Tunicatimonas pelagia: one gene and its partner. The protein of the gene in region 1 binds, or shares a complex with, the protein of each later gene. Links are inferred from orthologs where the notes say so. Each region holds a gene or a part of one and is shown on either strand. Other genes may lie near its edges. The genes, in order: uvrB and P0M28_RS09350.

Region 1 (9,869 bases):
GGAGGTACTGATACCGCTGGAGTGCAACGGATGGGTAAGCAAGGTTCCATTGCCGGGGCAATTTCCATTCCTACCCGCCACCTACACCAAGTGATTGAAATGGCAAATAAAGATGACATTGATGGCTGTATCCAACTGCTGAAAGTTTGTCTGGAAACCCTCGATCAATACGATTGGGCGCACCGGTAAAAAAAAGTAGCCTACTGGTAATTTTCGGAGTAGTCAGGTATCAGCAAAATTTCTTATCTTCCGTATATGGAAAAGTACGCCATCAAGCTGCCCAAGAGTCTACAGTTCACCGACGACGAGTTCTACGATTTCTGTCAGGAGAACCGTGACTTACGATTTGAACGAAACGCGCACGGAGAAATTATTATTATGTCACCTACCGGAGGACTTACTGGGAAAAGAAACGGTAAATTAAGTGCTAAATTAGACTACTGGAACGAAGAAGCTGGTCTTGGTGAGGTATTCAATTCCTCTACGGGCTTTCTTCTTCCCAATGGAGCCATGCGCTCCCCAGATGCCGCGTGGGTAGCTACGTCTCGCTGGGAAGCGCTATCCTACGAAGAACAAGAGAAATTTCCCCCGCTATGTCCTGATTTTGTGGTGGAGTTAGTTTCCCCTTCGGATACGCTGAAAACTTCTCAGGAAAAGATGGTGGAGTGGATGGATAATGGCTGCCAAATGGGATGGCTGATTTATCCCAAAGAAGAAAAGGTTTGGGCGTACTATGACAATAAGGTTGAAGAGTTCATTGGGTTTGACCAAGTTCTTTTGGGACAAACTGTACTTCCTGGCTTTACCTTTGATCTAGCCTGGCTGAGGTAAGAATATTGTCTGGCGAAGCAGTCGTACTTTTAAAGAACAAATGTGACCTGGATCATAGGCTGCATTACCGGAGGACTGCTTACGGTAGCACTTAGTTGCACCCTATCCTGACCTACCTGATGTAAGTGAGGAATCAGATAGCCGAGGGAAGCTCCTACTACGTAGCCCGTTATAACATCCGTAGGGAAATGCTTCCCGGCTCGGTAGCGAAAGTAACCTGTAGCAGCCGGAAGAATAGCAGCAGTCGTCCAAGCCACTGCCCGAATGCCAGGATCGTCTACGTAGTCTGAGATCACTTTTGCGGTAAAGAATGACATGGCCGCTGCGTAGGAAGTATGGCCGGAAAAATAAGAGAAATTATTCCCTCGCATTGTGCGTATTTCATCAGGATTGTTGCTGTTATACGTGTACGGTCGGGGACGTGCTGCTAGAGCCTTGGTAATCCCAGTTAGGGTTTCGTTGATAGCGAGGGTTTCTAATAAAATTACTCCCAATGTACCAGCATCAGCCCGAGCGTTATCGAATGCTAACAGAGTGAGCGGTATTGCCAGAGAGACTCCCACCAACACATCACTAGTGATTCTAGCACCCTCCCGGTAGGTACCATCGGATAGTTGGTCCAACGCTAGCACATCGTTAATATCGAGTTCTTCTACCTCCGCTAGTTTGAGTGTCTCCCGATTATTGCGGAGTATGGCACCCACAACTGTTCCAGTAGCACCTACTGAGAGTAAAGTAGTTTCCCGAGCAGTCTTTAACTCGTAACCCTGACTATAAGCGAAATACTGTCCGGATAATATAAAAAATAGGGCAGTTCCCCAGGGAAACCACCAAAGCGGATGCTTATTGATCTTCATGTTAGATTAAAAAATTAAAAGTGGACTATAGCTTAATCTACGACGAATAGTAAAGTTTTAAATATGATGTAGTATTTAACCTAAAATGATATAAATAATAAAATAGTTATAAAGTATATTTGAATAATAATCATATTAACAAGTCTAAAATTTTATTGACGTGAAAAATTTACAAAAACTATTTTCGTCAGCACTGACACTGTGCTTAGCTATTACCCTATTTTCTTGCGGTAACGATGACGAAGAAGCAATTTTTGCTGAGGCTGATCTGATGGGTGAGTGGACAGTGAGTTCTACTGAGATTAATATTCCTGGTATGGATTTGCCAGCAGAACAAATGGCTCTATTTGGAGCAATACTTAGTATACCCGAAGGAACTACTATTCAGCTAAACAATGATAAAACTTACGAGCAGGAAGGTGCTGAGCTTGGCTTTCTGACTACTAATGAAAGTGGTACTTGGAAATTAGAAGGTGGTAAGACACTGGTTTTAACCAGTCAGGATAATGAAGATAAGCAGTATCAAATTCGATCATTGAATAGCGAAAGTGCTGTGTGGTACATCTCAGAAAAAATGGAAAGCGGTGATGTTAGTATTCCGGGAGCAACGGAAGTGACTGTTGAAAGCACTATCAGTCTAAAAAAGTAGCAAAATATCACCTTGTCTCTACAGCCGCACCTTCTTCTGAAGGTGCGGTTTTTTTTATAGCCGATAGCCTACTCCGACCCGCAGAGCAGCGTTGCCTCGTTCAAAATAATAGTCGCCAATTACTTCAATGCGCCAGTTATTATTGATGGCTCGTCCGTAGCCCAATCCAGCCGCGTAATCTACTTCATCACTAATTAGCGGACGCAAGCGCAGAAATATCGGATCAATCGGGTATAGTCGCATGCCGGGAATAAAGCTTAGTCTGTTCGGGGCTGTCCAATATTCTACTCCTGCCGTGAGCGCCAACTGCCGAATCAAGAAATAATTGGCTTCTACACTAAACTGAGCCTTGTCAACAAATTCAAACGGGTCACGATTATCCGTTTTGTAGGCATCAATGCCAAAATTGAATAGAAACTGAGCTTGAGACGTTGAGCTATAAAAAAGAAATAGGAAAAAGGTTAGGTAAAAAAGGTGCTTCATACGATAGTCAGGATGATAGATTTAGCAAAAGCTAAAATTAGGCATTATTCCTGATTTTCGTATAATTTCTTCAGGTCATTCAACTCGTCGCGTAGGCGGGCGGCCTCCATAAAATTGAGTTCTTTAGCCGCCTTTTCCATACTTTTCTTGGTTTGATTCATTAGCTTCTCTAAGTCAGGTTTACTCATGTAGGCAACTACCGGATCAGCGGCAATACTCGTTTGGTCGGGACCCGCGTAAGCCTTGGCGGGGGCTTTTCGGGAGTCGGCTACCTTGGTCTGACCCATAATGGCTTCCTTCGATTTGAGTACGGTTTTCGGGGTGATACCGTGCTTTTTGTTATACTCCATCTGCTTATTACGGCGACGGTTGGTTTCGTCAATCGCTACCTGCATCGAGCTAGTGATTTTATCGGCGTACATAATGCACATGCCATTCTCATTCCGAGCCGCTCGTCCAATAGTCTGTACCAGCGAACGTTCGTTCCGTAGAAACCCTTCTTTATCAGCATCCAGAATAGCCACCAGCGATACTTCCGGTAAATCCAGCCCTTCCCGTAGCAGATTGACTCCCACTAGCACATCGAATTCGCCCAACCGTAAGCCTCGTAGAATTTCTACCCGATCCAGCGGTTTTATATCTGAGTGAATGTATTGACTTTGTACGCCGGCTCGCTCCAAGAACTTCTGCATTTCTTCTGCCATTCGCTTTGTAAGCGTAGTGATTAGCACCCGCTCGCTTTTCTTCACCCGATCATCAATTTCACCCAGCAAATCGTCAATCTGATTGACACTCGGGCGAACTTCAATCACCGGGTCAAGCAAGCCCGTCGGGCGAATCACCTGTTCTACCACCACTCCGTCGGATTCGCGCAATTCGTAGTCGCCGGGGGTAGCACTCACGTAAACAATTTGGTTAATCATCATCTCAAATTCATTGAACGTAAGTGGGCGATTATCCAGGGCCGATGGTAGGCGGAAGCCATAATCCACTAAGTTCACTTTACGGGAACGGTCGCCCCCCCACATGGCTCGCACTTGAGGTACGGTTACGTGGCTCTCGTCAATAACCATTAAGTAATCTTCCGGAAAATAATCGAGCAAGCAGAACGGACGTTGCCCAGGTTCGCGACGATCAAAGTAGCGGGAGTAGTTCTCAATACCGGAGCAGTAGCCCAGCTCCCGAATCATTTCCAGATCGAATTCGGTACGTTCTTGAATGCGCTTGGCTTCCAGGTATCGCTGTTCTTTTTCAAAGCTACCAATTTGAGCTACCAGATCGTCTTGTATTTCGTGAATGGCTACCTGCTGGGTATCTTTACCCGTAACAAATAAGTTGGCCGGATAAATAGTGACTAGTCGCTCTTCGGCTTGCTTCTTACCCGTGTGCGGATCAATCCGGTGGATGGCTTCAATTTCATCGCCCCAGAAGTAGATACGATAGGCAAAGTCGGCGTAGGCAATAAAAATATCTACCGTATCGCCCTTCACCCGGAAGTTGCCCCGTCGGAATTCCCCTTCGGTGCGGCTGTACAAAATATCGACCAGCGAATAGAGCAACTTTTGGCGGGAAAGCACATCTCCCTCCTGAAGCTTAACTACGTTTTTGCCAAACTCATCAGGGTTCCCTAACCCGTAGATGCAGGAAACCGAAGCCACAATCAGTACATCGCGCCGACCAGAGAGCAAAGCCGAAGTAGCACTTAGCCGAAGCTTTTCAATCTCATCATTAATTTGTAAGTCCTTTTCAATGTAGGTATTGTTGGTAGGAATGTACGCCTCGGGTTGGTAGTAATCGTAGTAAGAGATAAAGTACTCTACGGCATTCTGCGGAAAAAACTGCTTGAACTCCCCGTAGAGCTGAGCTGCCAAGGTTTTGTTGTGGCTAATAACGAGGGTAGGCCGATTCAGTTCGGCTACTACGTTAGCAACCGTAAACGTTTTGCCCGACCCGGTTACTCCCAGTAGGGTTTGCGCTCGTTCTCCGGTTTCTGTGCCTCGTACCAGTTGGTTAATAGCTTCGGGCTGGTCGCCAGTAGGTTGATAGTCAGAAGTGAGGATGAAATCCATATTTCAATTAACAATGTGCAGTGTGCAGTGTGCAGTGTGCAATGTACAATTAGCAGTGTACAAAGAACAACAATCAGGAAGGGTTAGTTTGGCTGATGTTGAATGAATAATGATTAATGAATGGTGGTGAAGGTTAGTCAATAGGTTGAGACTTTTGATAGTAGAATTTTTCGTGGATAATCAATCCGTCGCGCCACTGCTGTACCGAAACTTCGGTGAGTTGCGATGTTATGCCTTGAAGGTTCGTAAAAAGGATTTTCCACTCGCTAAACACTACGTTTTTCCGAGTATCAATTGCCTGATTGATCAGCTTGCTTTGTACATGAGCAACTCTAGACAGGTTTAGCTTCTCGTTTTCCAGACAGATTTTTTTACCTACTCGCGGTGATTCTTCATTTTCCTGGACAATTACATCGTTTCCATAAAACTGCTGTATTGCTCGGAGTGTATCGCCAGCAATAATCATAGCATTCAGCTGCTCAACTTTTACAGTCCATCCCAATTGGTCATTATTCATCACTCATTATTCATTAATCATTACTCTAAAATAGCTAAATTTACGGTATGGAACGCTACATCAATCCGCTAACCGACTATGGTTTTAAAAAGCTGTTTGGAACAGAACCTAATAAGGATTTACTGACTGATTTTTTGAATCAGCTACTACCGCCTCACCATCGCATTCAAAAGCTAAATTACGCTAAGAACGAACATTTAGGTGTTGGTCTGATAGACCGGAAAGCAATCTTTGATATATACTGCGAGGGGGAAAATGGAGATAAATTTATAGTGGAAGTACAAAAAGCAAAACAGAATTACTTCAAGGATAGAACGGTCTATTACTCTACATTTCCTATTCAGGAACAAGCCAAACAAGGCGATTGGAGTTTTCGGTTGACAGCAGTTTATACGGTAGGCATTCTTGATTTCGTGTTTGACGATCATCAAAATGAAGAAACAATATTGCACACCATCAAACTGAAAGACCAGGACTGCCGTACCTTCTACGAAAAGTTGACTTACATTTACATTGAGCTTCCCAAGTTTAAGAAAACGGAAGAGCAGTTAGAATCTCAGTTTGAAAAATGGCTCTATGTGCTACGCTATCTTTCGCAGTTGCAAGATCGGCCCAAAGCGTTACAGGAGCGAGTGTTTCAGAAACTTTTCAAGGCAGCCGAGATAGCGAAATTTAATAAACAGGAACGTGCTTCTTACGAAGAAAGTGTAAAGTACTACCGCGACATCAAAAACGTAGTAGATACCTCACACCAGGAGGGGAAAGAAGAAGGAAAAGAAGAAGAAAGAATAGAAGTGGCTAAGCGAGGTTTAGCAAAAGGTTATTCTACAGAAGTGATCTCGGATATGACCGGGCTTTCCACTGAGGAAATTGAGAAACTAAAATAATGATTAATGAACAATGAGTGATGAGCAATGAAGGAGCACTTTATTTATCATTAATCATCAATATTGTTCCAGAACTTCCAGCTTTTTTCGGCTTGTAGATGAAGCATTTCTAGGCCATTCTTCGTTTTTGCGCCTCGTGCTTGGGCTAATTTCATGAAGGCAGTTTCTGCGGGATTGTACACCAAATCGTAGCAAAAATGTTTTGAGGTTATTTGCTGGTAGTTGAGATCAGGATGAGTCTCGGTTTGCGGACTCATACCGAGCGGAGTAGTATTGATAATGAGAGGGTAACCGCCTAAATTTTTTTGTTTGAGGTCAGCGTAAGAAATAGCTGTTTCGCTGGTCTGACGAGAGACATAGGTATAGCCAACACCCAAATCTTGTAGTACACAGACAACTGCTTTAGAAGCCCCTCCCGTACCTAGTACCAATGCCTGATCTACCGCAGTTTCACCCAGCCACGGCAGCAACGAATCTCGGAAGCCGTAATAATCTGAATTAAAGCCTACTTTTCTGGTTTTTTTAACCCGGACTGTATTCACCGCTCCGATGCGTTCGGCTACCGGATCAAGTTCGTCTACGTACTTCATCACCTGCTGCTTGTAGGGAATAGTAACATTCAAACCCCGTAAATTGGGCTGTTCTAATACCTTGTTGGGCAGCTCATCAATCGTTTTTATCTCAAACAGCTCGTAGGCTGAGTCGGTAATACCTTCTTGCTGAAACTTTTCAGTAAAATACTGCTTTGAGAAGGAGTGACTTAGCGGGTAGCCAATTAGTCCGTAAAGATGTTCAATATCACCCACAGTAATAGTAAGTTTTGGAAGAAGTTTTTCTACTCTTCACCTGTTTTACCTTGATTCAGAATGCTATAGTTAGTTCACCCGATAGGTTAGTCCGAACCGTATTAGTCTGCTGTAAGCTTCATTCGTTCCCCCAATGAAGCCTGATTTATAGTTTTTAATTCCTCGGGAATAACCAACGTATCCACCGTATTTACCTTTACTTACATTTGCCTGAATTCTTGGTCTGATATCAGTATCAATCGTCTTTCGGTCTCTTTCAGTGGTGTAATCTTGAGTGCCTGCTTCAGCGTTTCCTTTTTCTTGAGCACTAAGGCAGTAACCAATATCCATTCCTACCGAAAGGTCAATTGACGTTTGTGCAACGGCCCATCGGTAGCCAATTTTAGGAAATAGATTGATAAATCTGTTACGCAAATAGGTTTGTCCATCAGCCGCTATTGGCATACCTCCTCCACCATTGCCAGAAACTCGGGTAATTTCCACTTTACTTCTGAGTAGTTCATACCCTAGTTCGGCTCCAATAAGAAAATTGCTGTTGAAGAATTGAGTTATACTCGTTGAGATACCGTAGCTTAGGCCACCTTGCGAGCCATAAGGAGTATTTGTGTAACCATCTCCCTGAGCATTCAAATTTATCCAAGACGAACTTACGGCTGATTCTCCTGCAAAAGAAAAAAGCCCTGAGTTTAGGTTTACATTAATATCGGTAGATTGACAATAGGTGTTGGTAAAGTGAAAAAGTAAGTAAACTGCCAGTAGTACTTTTTTCATAGTGTATCTTTCAGTTACGTGAAATTAATAGTTGACTATTAGCATGACACCTATCAACCAGATAACGTTGTATTCTACCGAAAATAACGATTGCTAAGTTACCATTGTGCCTAGTATTCTACCACCTCGTTCACCCGCTGGCGAGGAATAAGAAATAACTCTTTCTGACGACCATCCAGGTAACGCACGTTTTCACCATCAAAGAACGCATCTTCTTCCACCATCATCCGCACTTCTTTATCCCACTCCGAAATAAACACCGCTGCATTCAATTCAATAGAATAGGCCGTATTGGCGTACATCGGGTAATCGCCCTTTACTGGTACTCCACCCTGCTGATCCCATAGTCCGATAGTAGGCCCTGAACCATGACCGTAGTAGCCGATGGGGTGGGTGTAAATAGTTGGTTTAATGCCCTCAGCTTTGGCCTCCTCAATGGAGGCTAGTAAAATTTCATTGCCTGTACGACCGACCCGAAAGTTATCGGTAAGGATATCCATCAGTCGCAGGGCCGTCTGGTGAGCTTCGCGTAGGTAGGGTGGTGCTTCAGTTTCCCCGGGTTTAAGCACGTAGGCATTTTCCTGGGTATCTGTATTCATATCCAAATACGTAATGCCAAAATCTACGTGCAACAGATCGCCGGGCATAATTACTTGTTTGTCCGGTCGTTTAGAGAAATTACGCTTTTGCTCCGTGTTGCTCGGGTCAGCTCGTTGTACATCAACTGTTGGGTGAAACCACGCATCCAAACCGAGTTCATTTATCCGGTTGCGGTACCACCATACTACTTCTTCGGTAGTGGTAACTCCGGGGTGCACTACTTTTTCCGAGAAGCCTTCGGCGATAATATGGTGAGCAATTCGGGCGATATGCTCGTACAGCATCTCTTCTCGTTCGGTACGAGTCTCCAGCCAGCCAATAGCGAGTTTCTCGGCCGAGACAACCTTCTTAGCCTGAGCGGTGGAAAGCGCAGCTATCAAGTGTAAATAGTCAGTATGGGCTAAGCCATCGGCTTGGGCAAAGTGTTCGGAGGTATTCACCCCAATTTGCTTGGGGTCACGTTCGGCAATAATTTCGGCCAGTCGCTCCCACTGGTCGGGTTCCTCTTCTGGGTTCCAGGCTTTTTTAAATAGGCTGCCTACGTCGTAGCGGGCTACTGCCAAGCATTCTACCCGGTCTGGATTGACCGAATCAGCCCCTTCGGGATAATACATGACGAGCATAGTAGTGCGCCGAGCCGAAAGCCAAGTGGGAGGTAGTAACGTTTTCAGTACCGGATCTTCGTTGTACTCCCGAGAAATAAGCAGCCATAGATCAATACCACTGCGCTCCATTAAACTTGGTAAAAGCGTTTGGATACGTTCTTCCAAGATTTCTTCTTCTACCTGAGCTCGTTCTTCCAAATCCAGAATTTTGGGTAAAGCCGATTGGGCAGTGGCGGAGAAGCTAATATACAAGCAACAAATAGTAGCAATCAGATTTTTCAATCGCATAGGTTAGGATACGTTTCGGTCAACCTCAAAACTACAAAACGAATGGTAGGCTTCCTAGCGGGATTATGGTGGATGCGTAATGAACAACTACAGTACGGTGCATTGCTCCACTCACAAAATCAAAATATAGAGCTATTTCTCTCGCTGGTACAAGTACACCGGCTCAAAGAAGTTAGGGTTTTTGAATTGTCCAGCATTCTCAAACCCGTTCTTCTCGGCTACTCGTTTGGCTCCTTCGTTGTCAGGGGTAACAAAGGCTTTTAGCGTAGTAAAAGGAAGATTCTCAAAGGCGTAGCGGACCATCTCGGCGACAACCTCGCTGGCGAAACCTTGCCCCCAGAATGCGGGGGAGATGGCGTAAAACAATTCTGCCTCTTCTTCATCTAGTGAGTTGTAACCTGTCGCCCCTACCAGTGCGCCCGACTGCTTTCCTTCTACCCCGAATATTAGAATCGGATTATCTGAATCGTAAAGCGAAGTGATAAGTCCCAGCAGATGTTTGGTGC
Region 2 (9,839 bases), 1.3 Mb from region 1 along the record:
GATGCAATTGCTGCCTGCGCTGATTTGCTAGAGCAGTTTGGTGGTCATGCCAGTGCAGCAGGGCTAACGTTGAAGGTAGAAAATGTATCAAAATTTCGGGAGCGGTTTGAGCAGGCTGTTGCCGAGCGCATTACCGAAGAGCAAAGGGTGCCGCAGGTTCCGGTAGATATGATGATTTCGCTTACGGAGGTGACTCCCAAATTGTATAATATTATTCGGCAGATGGCTCCCTTTGGCCCCGGCAATATGCGTCCGGTGTTTGTCAGTGAAAATCTGCATATTGCCAACCAAGCTCGTTTATTACGAGAGCAACACCTGAAGCTTGAGGTTTGCCAAAACGGTTGCGCCCCGCTAAATGCCATTGGCTTCCGGATGCCCCATTTGTATGATCTTGTGCAGAAGAATCAGCCATTCAAAATGGCGTATTCCGTAACTGAGAATCATTACAATGGCAAAACTACCTTACAACTGGAAATAAAAGATCTTCAGTTAATGGATGAGCAGTAGTTCATTTACCATGATAGTTAATTGTACTTCTGGTGAATGAAAGAAGAATTTATTTTTCTTTTCAGCGGTTTATCTATAAGTTAGACATCAAATTAGCATTGCCCTCAACAGTTTTGTTCCCCACCTCATTCTTACCCCTGATGTAAGAACTGACTAAGTTTTCGCGAGAGATTACCGAGAAGCTGGCCCTTGTAGGAGCAAATATTGAGGTTAATAATAATTAAACGCCCTCTAATTATACTACCATGAAAAAAATTGTAAAGGCTCTAAGCCGCCAGGAACGAGTACACGGAAGAGTGATCTCAGGTGGTAGCCAGATCTACGAAAATGATGAAGGTCAGGTATTAATTGACGAGATTAAGTACGGATTTTTCGAGAAGAAAAATGGAGCTAGTGCACCAAGTACTGGTCAGTTACATCTCTCTTACGATGCATTTGCTAAGCTCAGAAAAATACTTTTGAACTAAGCAGCTTTCTCTAGCAGATTATTTGGTGAACACCGCACTATCGTAGCGTTCTACCTGGGCACCCAGGTTTTGCAGCCGCTGGTGAATGTTTTGGTAGCCCCGATCAATCTGCTCAATATTATAGATCAGGCTTTCTCCTTCGGCCGAAAGGGCAGCAATTAGTAGAGAAACTCCGGCGCGAATATCGGGCGAAGTCATTGACAACCCCCGCAACGACTGGGAACGGTCTAAACCAATAACGGTAGCGCGGTGCGGGTCGCAAAGAATGATCTGCGCTCCCATATCAATGAGTTTATCCACAAAAAACAAACGGCTCTCAAACATCTTCTGATGAATAAGCACCGTACCCTTAGCTTGAGTAGCCACCACCAAAATAATACTCAGCAAATCGGGAGTCAGTCCGGGCCAGGGGGCATCGGCAATAGTCATGATGGAGCCATCAATGAACGTGTCTATTTCGTAGTGCTCGTTATCGTAGACGTGAATATCATTGCCATTCACATCAAAATTGATTCCCAGCTTGCGGAAGGTAGCGGGAATAACTCCCAGTTGATGAACTCCGGCTCCTTTAATGGTGATGTCTGAGCCAGTCATGGCGGCTAAACCAATGAAGCTTCCCACCTCAATCATGTCGGGTAGCATAGTATGCTCCGTACCCTTCAGTGAAGAAACGCCCTCAATTCTAAGCAAGTTAGAGCCTACGCCTGAAATCTTAGCTCCCATGCGGTTTAGCATTTCGCAGAGCTGCTGCAAGTAGGGTTCGCAAGCAGCATTGTAGATGGTTGTTTCGCCCTCGGCCATGCTAGCGGCCATTACAATATTAGCCGTGCCGGTTACGCTGGCCTCATCCAACAGCATGTAGGTGCCTTTCAGATTCGAGGCATCAATAGTGTAGTAACTATCTTGGGTATCGTAGTTGAATTTGGCTCCTAGCTTCTCGAAGCCCAAAAAGTGCGTATCCAAACGACGGCGACCAATTTTATCACCTCCGGGTTTAGGTAGCGAGGCTTCGCCAAAGCGAGCGAGTAGAGGACCCATCACCATAATGGAGCCGCGTAATGAAGCGGCTTGCTGTTTATATTCGGGAGTATTCAGATAGTTAATATCTACGTTTTTAGCCGTAAAGCGGTACGATTCCTCATCCAGCTTCTCTACTTCTACTCCCATTGAACCTAGCAGTTCAATCAGCTTATTAACATCGCGGATGTTGGGTACTTTGTGGATGGTAACCGGCTCAGGGGTGAGTAGCACCGCGCATAATATCTGCAAAGATTCATTCTTTGCCCCCTGCGGAATAATTTCGCCCTTCAGAGCGTGTCCGCCTTCAATTTTGAAAAATGCCATTTGCTATCGTTTTCGCCGATGATTATTTCGTCGGCCCTTATTATTATTGTTGTTATTGTTATTTCGGGTTTTGGGCTGGTTTATCTCGAACAGGCCTTTCTCTTTTACTTCTTCTTCGGAAATACTCAGCTTACCCCTCGACATCTTTTTCATATCGCGAAGAATAATTTCGTCGTCTATATTTTCCCGGTTCCAGGTGCCATAAAATGTTTTCATCAGCTTACCCAAGTAGATAGTTGCTGCTTTTTTTTCTTCGGCATCTTCTAGCTCTCCGGCCTGCTGAACCAGTTTTTCCAAGTTTTTTCCGTAGTGGCGGTAGCGAACCGGCTCGGTGCTATAGGGAACTCGGTCGGGTTTTTTGGTGAGTATATCCACTTCGGGCGATGGATAAGGCGCATCTACATCTAGAGTAAAGTTGGTCATGATGAACAAGTCATCCCACAGTTTCTGCGTAGTCTCATTATTTTCTTTCACGCTAGGGTTTAGCTGACGCATTAACTCAATCAGCGTGTAGGCATAGCGGGTTCGCTCTTCACCATCTTCTATGGTGGATAGATAATTGGCGAGTTTTTGTACGTTGCGGCCGTATTCTTTCAAAATAATATCGGTCCGGCTGGAATTGTATTCTAACATAGGAATTAATTGACAATGAATAGTTGAAAGTTAGGTAGCTTTTCGGTATCAGCACTCCGAATCGTATGAGTTACGCGAACTCAAATTGGTAGCAAAATTTAGAATGTTACTAGTACAGATTGTCAAGCAATTTTGAAGAAATGACAAGATAAATCTGAATATAAATAATAGATTACCGATGCTAAAGCAGTTATTCGGTTAGATGTGCGCTGCTAAGATAACGAAGAAAACGGATTTTTATGTAAAAATTGCTGAATGATATCCTATCTACTCTTCGTGAATCTTCAGTTTGGCAAAACTAAGTAATAATGTTTTTTCGCCAAAATCATCAAAAATAACTTTAGCCTTTCGGTTGGCACCTTGATGATCGATATTATCTACCCGGCCAAATCCGAACTTAGGGTGCTCTACTTTCATGCCCGATGTGAGCTGACTAGTATCGCTAGGGGCAAAGTCAGGTGAGGCTTTGTAATTACTTTTCTGTTGGGTAGATGTTCTTTGCCGATCGCGCTGAATGCTGTTGAGCAGTACGCGGGCGTGCTTGGTGTCCCCTACGGGCGAGCGAGAACCCAACTCTTTGTTTACCATCATGTAGGCCGGATCAATCTCTTCTAAAAAGCGACTGGGTTCGCAGTTTTTCAACCGACCGAAGCGATAGCGGGTGAGGGCGTAGGATAGCGTTAGCTTTTTCATGGATCGGGTAATGGCCACGTAAAACAGGCGCCGTTCTTCTTCCAGGTCCTGCCGACTGGCCAGCATCATCTGCGAAGGAAACAAGTCTTCTTCCATCCCCACCACATATACGTAAGGAAACTCTAAGCCCTTAGCCATGTGGATGGTCATCAGCGTTACTTTATCCGGATCATCATCTTTGTCCTGATCGGAAGACGTGAGTAGGGCTACCTCCTGTAGAAAGGCGTTCAAACTTTTGTCTTCCACTTCAGGGTCATCCACAAACTCCTTAATGGCGTTCAGTAATTCCTGTACGTTCTCGTAGCGGCTTAAGCCTTCTACCGTCTTATCTTCGTACAACTCTCGCAGCAGTCCCGAACCCTTGGCGATATGGGAAGCAGCATCGAAAGCATCTTTTCGGGCTACTTCTAACCGAAAGCCCTTAACCATATCGGTAAATTGGGTTAAAGCGTTGCCCAGCCGACCGGGAAAAAATTCACCCGATTGTTGCAGTACATCCCAGATGTTGTAACCGTTTTCGTAGGCCGTTACAATCACTTTATCCACCGACGTGGAGCCAATGCCTCGCTTGGGTAGGTTCACAATGCGTCGGAAGGCTTGCTCATCATTAGAGTTGATGGCGTAGCGCATGTAGGCGATTAGGTCTTTAATTTCTTTGCGCTGGTAGAACGAAAGTCCGCCTACTACTTTATACTTGATATTTCGTTTGCGGAGGGCTTCTTCCATTGCCCGCGACTGGCTGTTGGTGCGGTACAGAATCACAAAATCGCGGTAGCGGGCATTCTCATTGCTCTTTGTCTCGAAAATAGAATAGGCTACGAGTCGTCCTTCCTCCTGATCGGAAGTAGCTTTAATCACCTCTACTAAGTCGCCGGTATCGTTAGCTGTCCAGATGTGCTTCTTGAGCTGGGCTTTGTTGCGGGCAATGACTGAGTTAGCCGCGTTGATAATGTTTTGGGTAGAACGGTAGTTTTGTTCCAGCTTAAATACTTGAGCCTCAGAAAAGTCTTTCTGAAAATTGAGAATGTTCTGAATATCCGCTCCTCGAAAAGCGTAGATGCTCTGGGCATCATCTCCCACCACCGAAATATTACGACGAACCGCGGCTAGCTTCTTGGTAATCAAATACTGGGAAACGTTGGTATCCTGAAACTCATCTACTAGTACGTAGCGAAAGCGCTGTTGATACTTGTTTAGCACATCCAGATGCTCGCGAAACAGCACGTTGGTATTAAAGAGCAGGTCGTCAAAGTCCATCGCATCCGACTTAAAGCAACGCTCCACGTACAGCCGGTAGAGCTTCGCCATTTGGGGTTTAGCCGCCGCCTCATCTTCCGCCCGAATAGAAGGATTGTCCTGATAAGCCCGCCAAGAAACTAAACGATTCTTAGCACTGGAAATTCGGTTAAACACCACGTTCGGTTTATACACCTTATCATCCAGTCCTACTTCTTTAAGAATATTTTTGATGAGGGTTTTAGAGTCGTCGGTATCGTAAATCGTAAAGTTGCTGTGGTAACCTAACTTGCTTGCTTCGGCTCGCAAAATACGGGCAAATACGGAGTGAAAGGTGCCCATCCAGAGGTTGCGGGCTTCCGTGCCTACCACGCGCTCAATGCGGTCGCGCATTTCTTTAGCCGCTTTATTAGTGAAGGTTAGCGACAGAATACTGAACGGATCTATCCCTTTCTTTTGAATCAGATAGGCAATGCGGTAAGTAAGTACGCGAGTCTTTCCCGAGCCGGCCCCGGCAATAATGAGGCTCGGCCCTTCGGTATTAATGACCGCCTCGCGTTGCGGTTCGTTCAAACTGTCTAAATAATCCATACACGGTCAGGCTTAGCTACGCAAGGTACAATAAAAAATGGAGACCGGAAACCGGAAAACGAAGACCGAAGCGCAGATTTTGAACGTTAGTAGTAGACAAGAAAATTCGCCAGAATGATAGAATATTGGCTAAAATATCTGTACTATCACCCTAGACATATTAACCTGTCGTGAATGTATACTAAACCGAGTTTTCTGACTTTGTTATTTATCTGTTTACTGCTTTCCTGTAATCAGAATGCGGAAAAAAAGCCATTAGATAACGCAATGGGAGATTCTTCAAGTGCTGATTCAACCGCAGCGGAGAACCGAGCTAAGAAGGAAGAAATGGCTGAGACTGATGAAGCGAATTATTTAGAGGATACCGTTTTCATGAGAATTAATCGGGATACTGTCAAACGCTCTGAACTCGATCAGCCTATTATGCTAACCATTACCAATAATCAGTACGAAGAAATTATGACGGGTGAACGTTACACCATTGAGAAGCTAGAGAGCCAGGAGTGGCGCAAAGTCCCTGGCGATAGATTTTTTAACGATCTAGGCTATATTTTTAAAAAAGGCTCATCTATCGACTTTGATATTCATCTACCAATAGACGGTTATCGTTACGAACCCGGAAAGTACCGAATTAGGAAAGGTTATTCGGTGAAAATTAGAGAGTACGAATACGACGAATATGAACTCTACTCTGAGATAATGATTAATGAGTGATTGCTTTATGTCCATTAATCATTTGTCATCATTCATCAATCATTTCCTGAGGGTTGGTATTTTTTAGAAATATTTCTAAATTTGCAGTCCTTTTAAACTAAAGAAAATTTTTTTCTGTTTCCTAGGGCAAACAGAGATAAATACATTAAGATAATTATGGCAAATCACCAGTCAGCACTTAAGCGAATTCGTTCTAGCGAAACCCGGCGGCTTCGTAACCGCTACCAGTTAAAAACTACTCGAACCTTTATTAAGCGGTTAGAAAACACAACCGATAAGGCTGAAGCTGAAAAGCTGTACAAAGAAGTAGCCGGAATGATTGACAAGTTGGCTAAGAAAAATATTATTCATAAAAACAAAGCGGCGCATCGGAAGTCGCACTTGGCGAAGTACGTAAACCAATTATCGTAAAAAAGTACATACATCATATAGATGAGCCTTATGCTTAGCAAGCGTAAGGCTTTTTTATTTTCTTCGTCTCACTATGAAAGAAACTCATTTGCGAGAGCGAGGAATATTAAGCTGGGCCGAAGAAGACCGTCCCCGAGAAAAACTGTTGCTGAAGGGCCGAGCGGCTTTGTCGGACGCAGAGCTAATTGCCATTTTGATTGGTTCGGGCACCCGCGATAAGAGTGCGGTAGACGTAGCAAAAATTATTCTGCACAGCGTTAATCACAATCTGCACGAACTGGCTAAACTATCGGTAGCCGATTTAAAGAAATTTCCCGGTATTGGTGAGGCCAAAGCCATTAGCATTGTAAGTGCGTTGGAATTGGGAAGAAGACGTAAGGGCAGCGAACCGGTGAAGCGGGAAAAAATTCTAAGCTCGGAAGATGCCTACCGCATTATGCAGCCTTATCTGCTCGATCAGCCCGTAGAGCAATTCTGGATTATTTTGCTCAACCGCGCCAATATGGTCATTAACACCCACTGCATCAGTCAAGGCGGAGTGAGCGGTACCGTAGCCGACCCCAAAACGATTTTCAAAGAGGCACTGGAGAAACTAGCCAGTTCTATTGTGCTAGTGCATAATCATCCGTCGGGTAATCTAAAACCCAGCGAAGCGGATATTCATCTTACCCGCAAACTCAAGGAAGCGGGGAAGCATCTGGATTTACCCGTGCTGGACCACATTATTTTTACTGACCAGAGTTATCTAAGCTTTGCTGATGAAGGGATTTTGTAAAATGTTCTGATTTCTCTAAGTTAGGAAGCATATTTTGCTCTCTAATGAAAAAACAACTACAGTTTCCCCTACGAATTAGTAGCCGTCACTTACTTACGTTTAAAATTTTTGCCTGCGCCGGAGTCGCTCTGATCGTATTGGCTGTAACTTGGCTTTTCCTTACTGATCCGCCTGAAAATCTATTGGATGCGATTACATTCATTGGTGGTTGGATACCGCTTATTGTTATTTTGATTCTCGCGCTTGTCAGATTCAAACGCTACCGTAATGTCATTTGGAACGATGACCACCTGTTAGTGAAAGATAAATACGATATTATCATTCCGCTCAGCGAGGTACGAAAAGTAGAATTGAAAACGCTGAACGGCGTACACCAAGTACATTTACTAGAAGAACATCCGTATTTAGGTGATTCTTTCTATTTTTTAGGGTCACTGAATTACTTTTTTCGGCACAAGAAAATAGATCTTACTACTCAAGCACTGAATGAACGCATTGCTCAAGCAAAACAGGAAGCGGCTTAGCAGGAAATTACAAACGTTCCTTCAAGAAAGCTAACGTTTTATCGTACGCATCCCGAGCAGCATCTTCGTCGTAGCGGGAGCCACTGGGGTTGGCAAAGCCGTGATCGGCCTCGTACATGTGGACGGTAATCTTTTTATCGGCTTCTTTCATCTTCTGCTCAAACTCTTCTACTACCTGCGGGGTGATATAGCCGTCGTACTCCGCAAAAATACCAAGTACATCAGTCTCAATCTCTTTAATCTGCGCCATATCCTGTACGGGCATGCCGTAATACATCACGCAGCCAATAGCTTGCTCATTGGCTAAAATGGTAGACTGCAACGACCAGCCACCGCCAAAGCACCAACCGATGGTAGCAATTTCGGCATTTTCCCCTGCGTGCCCGATCGCTCCGTTAATAATTGCGTTGGCTCGATCGGTAGATACCGATTGCATATATTTTTGGGCTAATTCCCGAGTGGTAGCCACTTTCCCGTCGTAGATGTCTAGTGCCATCACGTGGACGTTATCTAAGTCTTTATGCAGCTTGTCGGCTTCTCGCTTAATGTGGCTGTTGAGTCCCCACCATTCATGTATGACCAACAAATATTGATTAGATTCTTCTTTGGCTTCCAAATAATAGGCAGTTCCTTGCTGCCCGTCGGGCGTAGCAAACGTGATTTCTTCGCCCCGCGCATTTTCGTGAGTATACTTCACCAAATCATGCTTTCCCCGAAAGGTAGGATCATCGGCTAAGGAAGCAAACAGTTCGGTATTTTCGGCATCAGACGAACCACAAACGGTGATACCTTCTTGGGCCCAAACGGTTTGAGTGAATAAGATAGTTAGCAAGAAAAATGAGAAGTACTTCATCAGAATGATTAGAATGTGTAGAACAAACCTACGCCGTAGTTAGGATTGGCCAGTATTCGCCGTCCAAATGCAGCAAACCCAGCATTAACGATAACTCCGAAATTATCACGAATGTTGTAAGCAACTTCGGGGGTAATCGCTAGAAACTCTAAGTTATTAGCAAAAATACTGTTTCCTCCCCCATCTTCAGTATCTCCGTTCATAAACGATTCTACTCCATAAAATCGTAGTTGGGTAATCCAGCGGTCGTTCCAGGAGCGACCAATCTCGAGTCCGTAGCGAAATTCATCGGAGAAATCCCTAGTACGATTATTAAATCCGACCAGAGCCGTAGCGTAGAAATTCCCGAGGGCACGACTCGCTTCTAATGTAAGAAGTTGATTAAACTCACCATCGCCAGTTTGCAAAAGCCCGGTTTCCCCACCCTCAGTTTCGCCTAAAGGTAAACCTAAGGTGAGACCTACCGCTAGCACCACCGGACCGTTTTGTAACAGCCCGTACTTGAGGCCAATATCGGTATCCCCGATGCTATTCACCACGTCACCGGGATCAGACGGACGCCCCGAAGTGTATTCTACTTCATTTAGCGTGCTACGCACGAAAAAGGGAACGTAAAGGGTGCCGGTCAGTCGACTGGTAAATCCGTATTCTAAATAGGCACTGGTGGTATAAAGGCTAACAGTGGTAATATCTACTATTTCACCGTCAGGCTGATAAAACTGATTAGCAATAATAAAATTCTGCCCTAGCTTAAAGTATCCCGATTTGAGAGGTTGCGTCCAACCCCCTCCAGCCAAAACTACCGATGGAAGGATAAACACGCTAATGAGTAAGAGTATGCGAATGGATTTCATAGTTATTACGCGTCTAAATCGGCCAGACCAAAAGTGATTCGGAAGGGTTTACAAAGAATGATGATATAGCGGTACGTATCCAGTTCAATATTTTCGTTGATGTCACTAATATTGAAGGTCTGGGCTCCGCTCAGATTATCGGAAATATCAGCAATCTCCACTCCTTGCACAGCGACGGTATCGCCTGCGGTGCTGTTAGCCAAGTACAAAAAAGTACCCGCTGCAAATTCGGTTTCA

The links.
Region 2: the proteins of uvrB (region 1) and P0M28_RS09350 are in contact, whole or in part, in a crystal structure (PDB 7EGT), measured with the Thermus thermophilus proteins. The link is inferred for Tunicatimonas pelagia from one-to-one orthologs. Residues at the interface, in WP_096411307.1 of Thermus thermophilus: Glu23, Leu25, Arg26, Asp27, Gly28, Glu29, Arg30, Phe31, Arg55, Glu326, Asp327, Phe328, Glu379, Ser382, Gln383, His398, Gly400, Arg401; in WP_096412145.1 of Thermus thermophilus: His654, Arg656, Phe657, Gln666, Asp668, Glu669, Lys680, Arg681, Leu682, Ser683, Lys685, Tyr686, Ala687.

The regions. Positions count from the first base shown.
Region 1 is NZ_CP120683.1:948,460-958,328, reverse strand. Bases 2,378-5,374 are described here. They hold uvrB (excinuclease ABC subunit UvrB), read right to left. Parts: upstream 4,890-5,374; coding sequence 2,865-4,889; downstream 2,378-2,864. Other genes in these bases: P0M28_RS03885 (hypothetical protein), read right to left, coding at 5,023-5,374; P0M28_RS03895 (hypothetical protein), read right to left, coding at 2,392-2,820. Outside these bases: P0M28_RS03915 (M42 family metallopeptidase), read left to right, coding at 1-189; P0M28_RS03910 (Uma2 family endonuclease), read left to right, coding at 256-831; P0M28_RS03905 (phosphatase PAP2 family protein), read right to left, coding at 861-1,688; P0M28_RS03900 (copper resistance protein NlpE N-terminal domain-containing protein), read left to right, coding at 1,849-2,337; more of P0M28_RS03885, read right to left, coding at 5,375-5,406; P0M28_RS03880 (Rpn family recombination-promoting nuclease/putative transposase), read left to right, coding at 5,454-6,293; P0M28_RS03875 (shikimate dehydrogenase family protein), read right to left, coding at 6,344-7,099; P0M28_RS03870 (outer membrane beta-barrel protein), read right to left, coding at 7,169-7,870; P0M28_RS03865 (M24 family metallopeptidase), read right to left, coding at 7,981-9,363; P0M28_RS03860 (GNAT family N-acetyltransferase), read right to left, coding at 9,496-9,869. UniProt on the Escherichia coli protein: The UvrABC repair system catalyzes the recognition and processing of DNA lesions. A damage recognition complex composed of 2 UvrA and 2 UvrB subunits scans DNA for abnormalities.
Region 2 is NZ_CP120683.1:2,223,869-2,233,707, reverse strand. The notes cover bases 2,846-5,812. They hold P0M28_RS09350 (ATP-dependent helicase), read right to left. Parts: upstream 5,472-5,812; coding sequence 3,219-5,471; downstream 2,846-3,218. Other genes in these bases: P0M28_RS09345 (immunoglobulin-like domain-containing protein), read left to right, coding at 5,646-5,812; P0M28_RS09355 (DUF4290 domain-containing protein), read right to left, coding at 2,846-2,951. Also shown: single-stranded-DNA-specific exonuclease RecJ, read left to right, coding at 1-507; P0M28_RS09365 (hypothetical protein), read left to right, coding at 753-974; murA (UDP-N-acetylglucosamine 1-carboxyvinyltransferase), read right to left, coding at 993-2,318; more of P0M28_RS09355, read right to left, coding at 2,322-2,845; more of P0M28_RS09345, read left to right, coding at 5,813-6,185; rpsT (30S ribosomal protein S20), read left to right, coding at 6,342-6,596; RadC family protein, read left to right, coding at 6,670-7,371; P0M28_RS09330 (hypothetical protein), read left to right, coding at 7,416-7,895; P0M28_RS09325 (dienelactone hydrolase family protein), read right to left, coding at 7,903-8,748; P0M28_RS09320 (transporter), read right to left, coding at 8,757-9,602; P0M28_RS09315 (Ig-like domain-containing protein), read right to left, coding at 9,608-9,839. UniProt on the Escherichia coli protein: A helicase with DNA-dependent ATPase activity. Unwinds DNA duplexes with 3'-5' polarity. Translocates on single-stranded DNA with 3'-5' polarity. Initiates unwinding more efficiently from a nicked substrate than double-stranded DNA.